Regions from separate parts of the Rossellomorea sp. FS2 genome, predicted to be linked through region 2. Evidence: a T-box and tRNA genes for the amino acid it is inferred to sense, from the RefSeq annotation. Region 2 holds a T-box; the other holds one or more tRNA genes.
The links. The T-box of region 2 lies ahead of ACNA6I_RS01705 (valine--tRNA ligase). A T-box ahead of a tRNA ligase gene usually reads a tRNA of that ligase, here a tRNA-Val.
Positions count from the first base shown of each region.

Region 1: it has a tRNA-Val gene. The T-box ahead of ACNA6I_RS01705 (valine--tRNA ligase) is inferred to sense a tRNA for this amino acid. The anticodon was not compared.

Region 1 is NZ_JBLRVS010000001.1:1,626,425-1,632,080, forward strand. It holds gene ACNA6I_RS08450 (thiolase family protein) at 1-1,065, opposite strand, end outside; gene cspD (cold-shock protein CspD) at 1,232-1,432, opposite strand; tRNA gene ACNA6I_RS08460 (tRNA-Val) at 1,660-1,731, opposite strand; gene ACNA6I_RS08465 (hypothetical protein) at 1,885-2,103, shown strand; gene ACNA6I_RS08470 (TRAP transporter permease) at 2,145-4,127, opposite strand; gene ACNA6I_RS08475 (DUF1850 domain-containing protein) at 4,114-4,623, opposite strand; gene ACNA6I_RS08480 (TAXI family TRAP transporter solute-binding subunit) at 4,703-5,656, opposite strand, start outside.
Region 2 is NZ_JBLRVS010000001.1:312,059-317,714, forward strand. It holds gene ysxE (spore coat protein YsxE) at 1-911, shown strand, start outside; gene ACNA6I_RS01700 (hypothetical protein) at 947-1,135, opposite strand; T-box leader at 1,299-1,518, shown strand; gene ACNA6I_RS01705 (valine--tRNA ligase) at 1,585-4,230, shown strand; gene ACNA6I_RS01710 (bifunctional folylpolyglutamate synthase/dihydrofolate synthase) at 4,306-5,613, shown strand.

The sequences.
Region 1 (5,656 bases), 1.3 Mb from region 2:
CCCCCCAGTACGTTCAAGCTCATGCATCATGCCCACCATGATTCTGGCCCCGCTTGCCCCAAGGGGATGCCCCAAGGCAATGGCTCCTCCATTCGGATTGACTTTGGCAGGGTCCGCCCCGATCTCCCTCTGCCACGCCAGCACTACGGGTGCAAAGGCTTCATTCACTTCGAATACGTCGATTTCGGAAAGTGGGATACCTGACTTCTCCAATACCTTCTTTGTAGCAGGGATCGGCCCTGTGAGCATGAGCGTCGGGTCTGAACCGACCACGACTCTCGTATGGACCTTGAATCTGGGCTTTAATCCGAGTGATACGGCCTTATCCCTGCTCATAAGGAGGAGGGCTGCTGCTCCATCACTGATTTGCGACGAATTCCCTGCCGTAATGATGCCACCTTCCCTGAACACCGGACGAAGCCCTCCCAGCGCCTCCAAGGATGTATCCGGCCGGGGCCCTTCATCCTCAAGGAACTCTCCTCCATCTACCCCTATGGCGTGGATCTCCTCCTGGAAGTAACCACTCTCCCTGGCCAAAACAGCTTTCTTATGACTGGCTAAGGCAAACCGATCGAGTTCATTCCGCGATAAGCCATACACTTCTGCAATGCGCTCTGCCGATATCCCCTGATGAATCATCTCATGTCGTTCTTTCAGCTCATCACTCAGCCCGGCACCGGCAAAATTCGATCCAATGGGTGTACGGCTCATGCTTTCCACACCCCCGGCGATGACGACATCCATATCGCCTGAAAGGATGGCCTGTGAAGCAAAGTGGACCGCCTGCTGGCTCGAACCGCACTGCCGATCGATCGTGACCCCGGGCACTTCAACGGGAAAACCGGCTATAAGGGCAGCCACCCTTGCAATATCCCCTGCCTGCTCTCCTGACTGGGTCACACACCCCATAATCACATCCTCTACAAGCCCAGGTGAAACACCCGACTTCTCCATTAATCCCCTCAACAGATAGCCGGCAAGATCATCAGGCCGTGTTCCGGCAAGGGCTCCATTCTTCTTCCCGACAGCCGTGCGTACTCCTTCGACAATGACAACTTCTCTCACAGCAATCAATCCTTTCTCCCTGTTCATAACCCCATATTACCTGTAAATAGGAGAAATTGAAATCGGATTTTAACTATTCTGCCAATTGAACTTATAAGGGAAGCAGAGATGAAGATGGCACAAAAAAAGAACAGGCCCCGAGGGAGCCTGTTCCTGGAATGTAAAATTAAAGTTTTACAACGTTAGCTGCTTGTGGTCCGCGAGCACCTTGCTCGATGTCGAAAGATACTTCTTGACCTTCGTCAAGAGATTTGAAACCTTCGCCTTGGATCGCTGAGAAGTGTACGAAAACGTCGTCTCCACCTTCAACTTCGATGAAACCGAAACCTTTTTCTGCGTTGAACCATTTCACTTTACCGTTTTCCATAATTGTTGCCTCCTACGTGCTTGTGCACAAATTATTACTATTCTTGCGATATCAGGCGAAAAGCAAATCTTGTTCTTCCCTTACATACCGAACAAAAATAATTCTTCTATAGAATAACAGGTATGCGCTCATTAATCAAGCCAATCCGATAGAAGTCAGACCTTTATTTTATTTTTGGTTATTTTCAACATAAAAAGAACGCTTCCGAAGGGAAACGTTCTTGGCGATGACCTGTGAGGGACTTGAACCCCCGACCCCTTCCCTGTCAAGGAAGTGCTCTCCCACTGAGCTAACAGGTCGCTTATGTAAGGTACAAATTAAATTATATAAGATTTTCGCTAAAAGTCAACATGTTTTGCGAAAATAATTTTTCTTCTTACTTATCAGGTCCACTCCCTGAATAAAAGCCGCATTCTGCGCGTAGGCTGTTAGGATGAAGGAGGTCTCACGCCATGAAATTGATAGCCCGTTCCCTGAATGAAGGAATCAAAATCGATATCATCTATTTCGACGGTGAATGCTTTACCAAAAGAAAGATCCTCGTCCACCACTTCACAGAACATACGGTTGAAGCGTATTGTTATCTCAGAAAAGCTCCCCGTACATTCAAGACAGACGGCATCCTGGCCGTCTCCCTCGAGTCCACTCCCAAAAAAGAAAGATCCGGGTAAATGGTAAAAAGACCGGGCGCAGACACCCGGTCTTTCTTTTCTCAAGCTGTAGCTTTCAACACTTTGTCTTCGCGCTTTACGAAGAACTGCAGACCGATGAGGACGATGAACGTGATCAATCCGATCATATCCGACATTCCTTCCGGATAAATGAGCATAAGCCCTGCTGCAACGGCGAACAGGCGTTCAATCGCATACATCCGTCTGAACCAATAGCCGATGATACCTGCACCAATGGCAATCATACCGGTAATGGCCGTGAATACGACCCAAAGCAATTCAGGGATCGTTGTATCGATCATCAGGAGTTCAGGAGAGAGGACGAACATATATGGAATGATGAAGGCGGCTATGGCAAGCTTCGCCGCATTGACCCCCGTTTTGATCGGTTCCCCTCCCGACACCCCTGCCGCGGCAAAGGCAGCCAGTGCAACAGGAGGTGTAATATCCGCCACGATTCCGAAATAGAAAACAAAGAGATGGGCGGATAATTCAGGTGCGCCCAAAAGGATGATGGCCGGGGCAGCGATTGTGGACGTGATGACATAGTTCGCTGTCGTCGGTGAGCCCATCCCGAGTATCAAGGAAGCAATCATGGTAAAGACAAGCGTCAGGATCAATTTCCCTTGAGTGGTATTGGTCAAGTCTGCCGCCAGATCAACCAGACCGTTGGCCATTGTCAGCCCGAGTCCGGTCTTCGTGACCACCCCGACAATCATGCCGGCACATGCGGTTGCCACGGCAACGGATAGCGCGGTCCTTGCCCCATCTACCAACGCATCGATGGCATCTCTGAATCCGATCCTCGTCGCTTTCCTGATCCCGCTGATCACGACTGTCGCCACGATGGACCAAAGAGCCGCTCTCATGACGCTCATCCCGCTTACTAGCAGAATGATGACCGTAAGGATCGGTAGCAAGAGGTAGATCTGTTTGAATACTTCTTTCTTATCCGGCATTTCTTCATCAGATAATCCCCGTAAACCGACGCGTTTCGCTTCGAAGTGGGTCATGATCCAAATCCCCGTAAAGTACAGGACTGCCGGGATCGCCGCTGCTTTGGCGATATCCCAGTAGGAAATCCCACCGATAAACTCTACCATTAGGAAGGCAGCGGCACCCATGACAGGAGGCATGAGCTGCCCTCCAGTAGAAGCGGCAGCCTCTACACCTCCGGCAAACTCTTTACGGTAGCCGAGCTTTTTCATCATTGGTATCGTGAAGGAACCGGATGTGACGACATTCGCAACCGAGCTTCCACTGATGGTTCCCTGCAATGCACTCGAGAAGATCGCCACTTTTGCAGGTCCACCGATCCTTTTACCGGCAATGGCTACTGCCAGATCGTTGAAATATTGCCCGACCCCCGTCTTCACAAGGAAGGCCCCGAATAGCAGGAATAGGAATATGAACGTGGCCGACACATACAAAGGAGTTCCCAAAATCCCTTCACTTGTAAAGAACATCGTCTTGACGATATCATCCCAATCGAATCCCCTGTGAGCAAGGAATCCAGGCATGAGTCTGCCATAGTACATATAAAGGATGAACAATGTGGCAATGATCGTAATAGGAAGACCGACAGCACGCCTTGTGGCTTCCAATACAAGGATCATGGCCGCAAACCCAACGTAGAAATCAAGGGATGTCATCATACCGACACGGCTGACGATATCATCCTGCATCAGCGGCCAATACGCGCCGATTCCGATGGAAATGACCGATAAGATCACATCATACCAAGCCACTTTCTTTTTCTTCAGATTCTTCTTCCTCGCCGGGAACAGCAAAAAGACCAATGATAGCGCAAATCCAAGATGGATCGATAATAATAGCTGTCGTGGAATGAATTGGAAGATCGATGCCACTAACTGAAATAATGAAAATGCCAATAATCCGTAAAAAATGACCCATTTGAAGAATCCGCTCTCCAGCTTTCGAGTAGAAGATTCGGGATCGTATTTTTCAAGCAGCTCCCGCTGTTGTTCCTCTGTCAACGTTTCGAATTTTTCATCTTTTTCCATCAACAGTCACTCCTTTCCATTGTGCAAATAGTGAAGCCCTCTTCCACTGAAAACGAACGAACTCACCCTTACCGAAAAATCCTGATAGTTCATACTCAGACTTCCCTATTTCCAATCGATGATTGGCCACCACTCTTCCAATCTGAAGATCGATGTAGGGAAACGAACGCTCCATATTCGAGATCAGATACTTACCGTCTTCCGTCCGACTGAACACCTCGTCCCCCACTGCATCCGAAGGCATACCAATTGACGTATCTTCGTAAAGCAGGGCGTGTTGAGTGATTTCATTCCCGCTTATCTTGTAAAATTCCTGTACCTCGGATAGATGGATCGAATGCGTATATTCAATCGAGAACGTCAGGTCCTCGGGAAGCTTCACAAACAACGTCTTTTCCTCTTTCGACAGGCATTCCACCGACAACCTTTCCTGAAACGGCACAAATATCGCCATTGTCAATAACAGGAGCACTCCGATCACGATGAATTTCTTCATTCGTTCTCACCTCTTACATCAAAACAAAGGAATAGACCCGAGAGTCAGGTCTATCCCTTTCAAACGTTTTAAAAGACTTTTATTCTTCTGAAATGCCTTTTTCATCAAAATATTTCTTGGCTCCAGGATGTAATTCAATCCCCATTCCTTTGAGGCCGTTTTCAGCAGAAATCAATTTTCCTTTTGCGTGTTTGATATCATCCGTGTTTTCAAAGATCGCCTTCGTTACATCATAGATGACATCTTCAGGAATATCTGCACTCGTAACGAGCATGGCAAGTACAGCGACGGTCGGGATTTCTTCATCGACCTTGCTGTATGTTCCTGAAGGGATCTTATCCTCTGCATAATAAGGATATTTCTCGATCAATTCTTTTGCTTTATCAGTAGAGACAGGAACGATGGTGATATCCTGAGTCGCTGCAAGCCCCTCTACTGCACCTGTAGGTGTTCCGGAAGTGATGAAGGCGGCGTCGATCGTGCCATCCTGGATACCTGTTGTTGAATCATCGAATGAAAGATTACGGGCTTCAAGATCATCAAGCTTCATCCCATGAACCTCAAGGATCTGCTCTGCATTAAGGAGTGTACCGGATCCGGCTTCACCGACTGATACGACCTTCCCTTTAAGATCTTCAACCGATTTGATTCCGGATTTCTTTGTTGTGACGATTTGGATGGTTTCAGGATAGAGTGTTGCAATCCCGCGGGCATTCTCTACTTTATTGTCTTTGAACATCTGTGTTCCTTCAGAGGCATAAGAAGCGATGTCCGTCTGAGTGAATGCGATCTCCGTTTTGCCATCTTTGATTGAAGCCATGTTCTCAGCAGATGCACCCGACGTTGAAGCAGAAGACTTGATGCCTGTCTCATCCTGGATGATCTTCGCGAACGTTCCACCTAAAGGATAGTATGTACCCCCGGTACCACCGGTTGCGATACCGATGAAGTCCGTTTTCTTTTTTCCGTCTGCTCCTTTGGAATCATCTCCGGAACCACCGCCGCATGCGGCCAGAACGAGAGAAACAAGCAG
Region 2 (5,656 bases):
AAAAGCTCTCTCCTCAAATCGGGGTGGATTTTGTCCGCAACATCCAGACCCTTTTCCAAAGGGGGTATAACCGCATCGTGCCGATTTATCCCACGCTGGACGGCCGCTATGCGGTATGGAATGAGGGAAGCCTTTACTACGTGATGCCCTGGCTCATCAATCAGGATAGGGAAGATCGCTTCGAGAAGCACCAGAAGCTGTTCAGGGAGCTTGCACGCCTTCATACCCTCTCCTCCCAGGAAGTGAAGATTGATAAAGAAGAGCGGGAATCCCATTACGAATTGCTCACCACACGATGGGAGAAAGAACAGCAGTTCCTCGATGAGTATATTGATACATGTGAGCGGGTCACGTATATGTCGCCGTTTCAGTACCATTACTGTATGTATTATAAAGATGCGTCGCAGGCGCTGAAGTTTTCCAGGAAGATGCTCGATGAATGGTATGAGGAAACGAAGGAGCTCGAGAAAGTACGGACGGTCATCACCCACGGGAAGGTTTCTTCCGAGCACTTCCTGTATGATGATAGGGGAATGGGGTATTTTCACAACTTCGAGCAATCCAAGGTCGCCTCCCCCTTCCATGACCTCCTCCCGTTCCTGTCCAGGACGTTGAAGACGTATCCGAAGTACTATGAAGAATGCGTGGAATGGCTCAACACCTATTTTCATCATTTTGCTGTCCGGAATGAGGAGAGGCAGCTGTTCATGAGCTATCTTGCCTATCCGAGCTCCGTGATCGCCGTGGTGGAGAAATATTTCCACACCCCGAAGCATAAACGCAATGAGCGAAAATCACTGAAGAAGCTTCAGCGTCACTATTGGCTCCTGAAAAATACGGAGTACGTGGTCATGCGGCTGGATGAAATGGAGCGGCAGAAAAAAGAAGCGGAAGAAGCATCCTCTTCATAAGAAGCGCCCCGGACAGGATCCGGGGCTTTGTTTTTTTATATCCAGTCGAAATAGATGGCAGCGGCTATCGCAAGGAAGAGGGTCAGCAAAAGGACGTCGAACGTGGAGGGGATCAGGATCGTGCGTATCCCTTGGAATATGGTGAAGGGGACGATGAATTGCTTGCATATGGCGCGGGTGTTCCTCAGCCAGGGGGGCTGGGTATGGGAGCTGAATTTCTTCATACCGGTCACTCTCTTTCCTGGGTGATTTCACTACTGTATCCTATGAAGGGTGAGGGAAATGGTGTCAGACGGGCTTTCCGGTGAATATTTTGCGGGGAAATGGGCGATAATGATTGACGAACCTGAATCAAATCTTATACTATAATAAATAACTATATAACATGTAAATGCAATGAACAGGAAGAGTACGTTGAACCTGGCATTCAGAGAGGGAGGCATATGCTGAGAGTCTTCCATGCCAAGACAATGGAATGTCGCCTGAGAGCAGTTCCCGTGAACTTTTAGTAGTGGGAACCGGTTAAAAGCCGTTATGGGTCTTTGAGAGCCTGGGGAAACCCGGGAATTAAGGTGGTACCGCGAATGAGAGATCCTTCGTCCTTTTTATAGGACGGGGGATCTTTTTATGTGTACCCAGGGCCCACATGCATGCACGAAATGGAGGAAAACCAATGGAAAATCAAGAGTTATCAATGCCGACAAAATATGATCCCAAGGCGATCGAGGATGGCCGCTACAAGTGGTGGATCGATGGGAAGTTCTTCGAAGCGACACCCGATGAAGGGAAGGAACCATACAGCATCGTCATCCCGCCTCCGAACGTAACCGGAAAGCTTCACCTCGGTCACGCGTGGGATACGACCCTTCAAGACATCCTTACGCGCATGAAGCGCATGCAGGGCTACGACGTCCTCTGGCTTCCGGGCATGGACCACGCCGGGATCGCGACGCAGGCAAAAGTAGATGAGAAGCTGCGCAATCAGGGCATCTCACGCTATGACCTCGGCCGCGAAAAGTTCGTGGAAGAAACATGGAAGTGGAAGGAAGAATATGCTTCCCACATCCGTGAGCAGTGGGCGAAGGTCGGCCTCGGACTCGATTACAGCCGTGAGCGTTTCACCCTTGATGAAGGATTATCCGATGCCGTACGCAAAGTATTCGTCGACCTTTACAACAAAGGGCTCATTTACCGCGGTGAGTACATCATCAACTGGGACCCGGCAACGAAAACGGCCCTGTCAGATATCGAGGTTATCCACCAGGACGTTCAAGGCGCCTTTTACCACATGCGCTACCCATTGAGCGACGGCTCCGGTCATATCGAAATCGCCACCACGCGTCCTGAGACGATGCTCGGTGACACGGCTGTTGCCGTTCACCCGGAAGACGACCGCTACAAGCATCTCATCGGGAAAACCGTGATCCTGCCGATCACCGGCCGTGAGATCCCGATCGTCGGTGACGACTATGTGGACATGGAATTCGGTTCAGGTGCGGTGAAAATCACGCCTGCCCATGACCCGAATGACTTCGAGATCGGCAATCGTCATGACTTGCAGCGTATCCTCGTGATGCATGAAGACGGATCCATGAACGAAAGAGCCGGCAAGTACTCCGGTATGGACCGCTTCGACTGCCGCAAGCAGATCGTGAAGGATCTTCAGGAAGACGGTGTCCTCTTCAAAATCGAAGAGCATCTACACTCTGTCGGCCATTCTGAACGAAGCGGTGCCGTTGTCGAACCGTACCTTTCCACTCAATGGTTCGTAAAAATGGATCCCCTTGCCCAGAAAGCCGTGACGCTTCAAGACGGAGAAGAAAAAGTGAATTTCGTTCCGGATCGCTTCGAAACGAGCTACCTCCGCTGGATGGAGAATACGCGTGATTGGTGTATTTCCCGTCAGCTATGGTGGGGTCACCGCATCCCGGCTTGGTACCACAAGGAAACGGGTGAGATCCACGTTGCCCATGAGGCACCTGAAGATAGCGAAAACTGGGTGCAGGATGAGGACGTTCTGGATACATGGTTCAGTTCGGCACTATGGCCGTTCTCCACAATGGGCTGGCCTGATCTTGAAGCGGAAGACTTCAAACGCTACTACCCGACCAATACCCTCGTGACAGGCTATGACATCATCGGATTCTGGGTATCCCGCATGATCTTCCAGGGACTGGAATTCACGAATGAACGCCCATTCAAAGACGTGTTGATCCACGGTCTCGTACGCGATGCCGATGGCCGCAAGATGAGTAAGTCCCTTGGAAACGGCGTAGATCCCATGGATGTCATCGAGAAATACGGAGCTGATGCCCTGCGCTACTTCCTCTCAACAGGAAGCTCCCCTGGTCAGGATCTGAGATTCTCATTCGAAAAGGTGGAATCCGTTTGGAACTTTGCCAACAAGATCTGGAACGCATCTCGATTCGCCTTGATGAATATGGACGGCATGACCTATGACGAAATCGATCTTTCAGGTGAGAAGTCGGTTGCAGACAAATGGATCCTCACCCGCCTCAATGAGACGATCGAAACCGTTACACGCCTAGCAGACAAATATGAGTTCGGTGAAGTGGGACGCATCCTTTATAACTTCATCTGGGATGATTTCTGTGACTGGTATATTGAAATGGCGAAGCTGCCTCTATACGGAGAAGACGAAGCTGCGAAGAAGACGACGCGTTCGATCCTCGCTTATGTTCTCGACAACACGATGAGACTTCTTCACCCGTTCATGCCGTTTATTACCGAGGAAATATGGCAGAACCTGCCGCATGAAGGCGAATCCATCACCGTGGCTGCCTGGCCGGAAGTCGATTCATCCCTTACGGATGATGCCGCTGCTGAAGAAATGAAGCTTCTCGTGGACATCATCCGTGCGGTTCGGAATATCCGTGCCGAAGTGAACACGCCGATGAGCAAGCAGATCAAACTCATGCTGAAGGCGAAAGATGAAGAAACGCTAGCGGTTCTTCAGAAGAACGCGGCCTACATCGAGCGCTTCTGTAATCCGGAATCACTTGAACTGTCCACCGATGCATCGGCACCTGAAAAAGCGATGACAGCGGTCGTGACGGGAGTTGAGTTATTCCTTCCGCTTGCCGGTCTCATCAACATCGATGAAGAGATCGCCCGCCTGGAGAAAGAGCTGGATAAATGGACGAAGGAAGTGTCACGCGTACAAGGGAAGCTGAGCAACGAACGATTCGTAAGCAAGGCACCTCAGAAAGTCGTGGATGAAGAAAAAGCAAAAGAACAGGACTACTTGGAGAAACAGGCCACGGTTAAGGCCCGGATCGAAGAGTTGAAGACGGTATAATCACACCGCAAAGATCAGAGGGCTGATGACCGATCAGCCCTCTTTTTCTTTACGAAATCAAGGAGGACAACCAGTATGATGCATTATGAAGATGCGGTAAATTGGATTCATTCCCGCTTGAGGCTGGGGATCAAACCCGGCTTGCAGCGAATGGAGGAGCTGCTCGAGAAGCTTGGAAACCCCCATCAATCCATCAGGACCGTCCATATCGGAGGGACGAATGGGAAAGGCTCCACGGTCACCTTCCTCCGGAATATACTCGAGGAAGCAGGCTATACCGTGGGGACGTTCACTTCACCGTATTTCGAGAGATTCAATGAGCGGATCAGCATGAACGGGGTGCCGATATCCGACGAGTCCTTAACGAAGCTTGTTGAACGTGTCAAACCGATCGCGGAGGAAATGGAAGATTCCGAATGGGGAGGACCGTCTGAGTTCGAAGTGATCACGGCAATGAATTTCTTGTATTTTGCCGAATACGAAACACCCGACATCGTACTCGAGGAAGTCGGACTTGGAGGAAGGCTTGATTCCACCAACGTCATCACCCCCCTCGTTTCCGTCATCACGAGCATCGGGATGGACCATATGCAGTTCCTGGGGAACTCACTCGAGGAGATCGCCTTTGAAAAAGCGGGGATCATCAAACCCGGTGTGCCGGTCGTATCGGGGGTCTCACAGCCTGAAGCCGCTGCGGTCATTTCGGACCAAGCACGGCAGAAACAGAGCCATCTCCACGTATTGGGTGAAGGATTCACAGCCGTCGCCACGGACCATTTACCTGACGGAGAACGTTTCCGCTACGAAGAAGATGGTGCTTCAGAATCGTTCGATGTGACCATGATCGGGATGCATCAGGTGAGGAATGCCGCTGTATCCATAAAAGTAGCGGTACTACTCGGAGATCATGGATTCCGGATTGATTCAGGGCACGTGAAAAGGGGACTCATGAAGGCGTACTGGCCCGGTAGGATGGAAAAGGTGTCGGATACCCCATTGATCTTCCTCGATGGCGCCCATAATCCTGAAGGTGTGGCGGCACTCGTCAAAACCATTCAAGAGCGATTCGAAGGAAGGCATGTGAACAGCGTATTCGCTGCCCTCAAGGATAAGGATCTGAAACCGATGATCGAGCCTCTGAGTCGAGCTGTCGATACCCTTGTCCTCACCCAATTTGATTTCCCAAGGGCCGCATCGGGCAATGAACTTCTCGAGCTTGCAGGGAGAGGGATAGTAGCAGACGATTGGAAGACGTATGTGGATGAGTATGTAGCATCCATGAGGGAAGGGGAAGTCCTCCTCATAACCGGATCACTCTACTTCTTATCGGAAGTAAAACCATATTTATCAAAAAAATTAGAAAATAATAGAATTAACAAGTGACTTTAACAGGGTACTCTGATAAAATATTCGTAAACTCGTGACT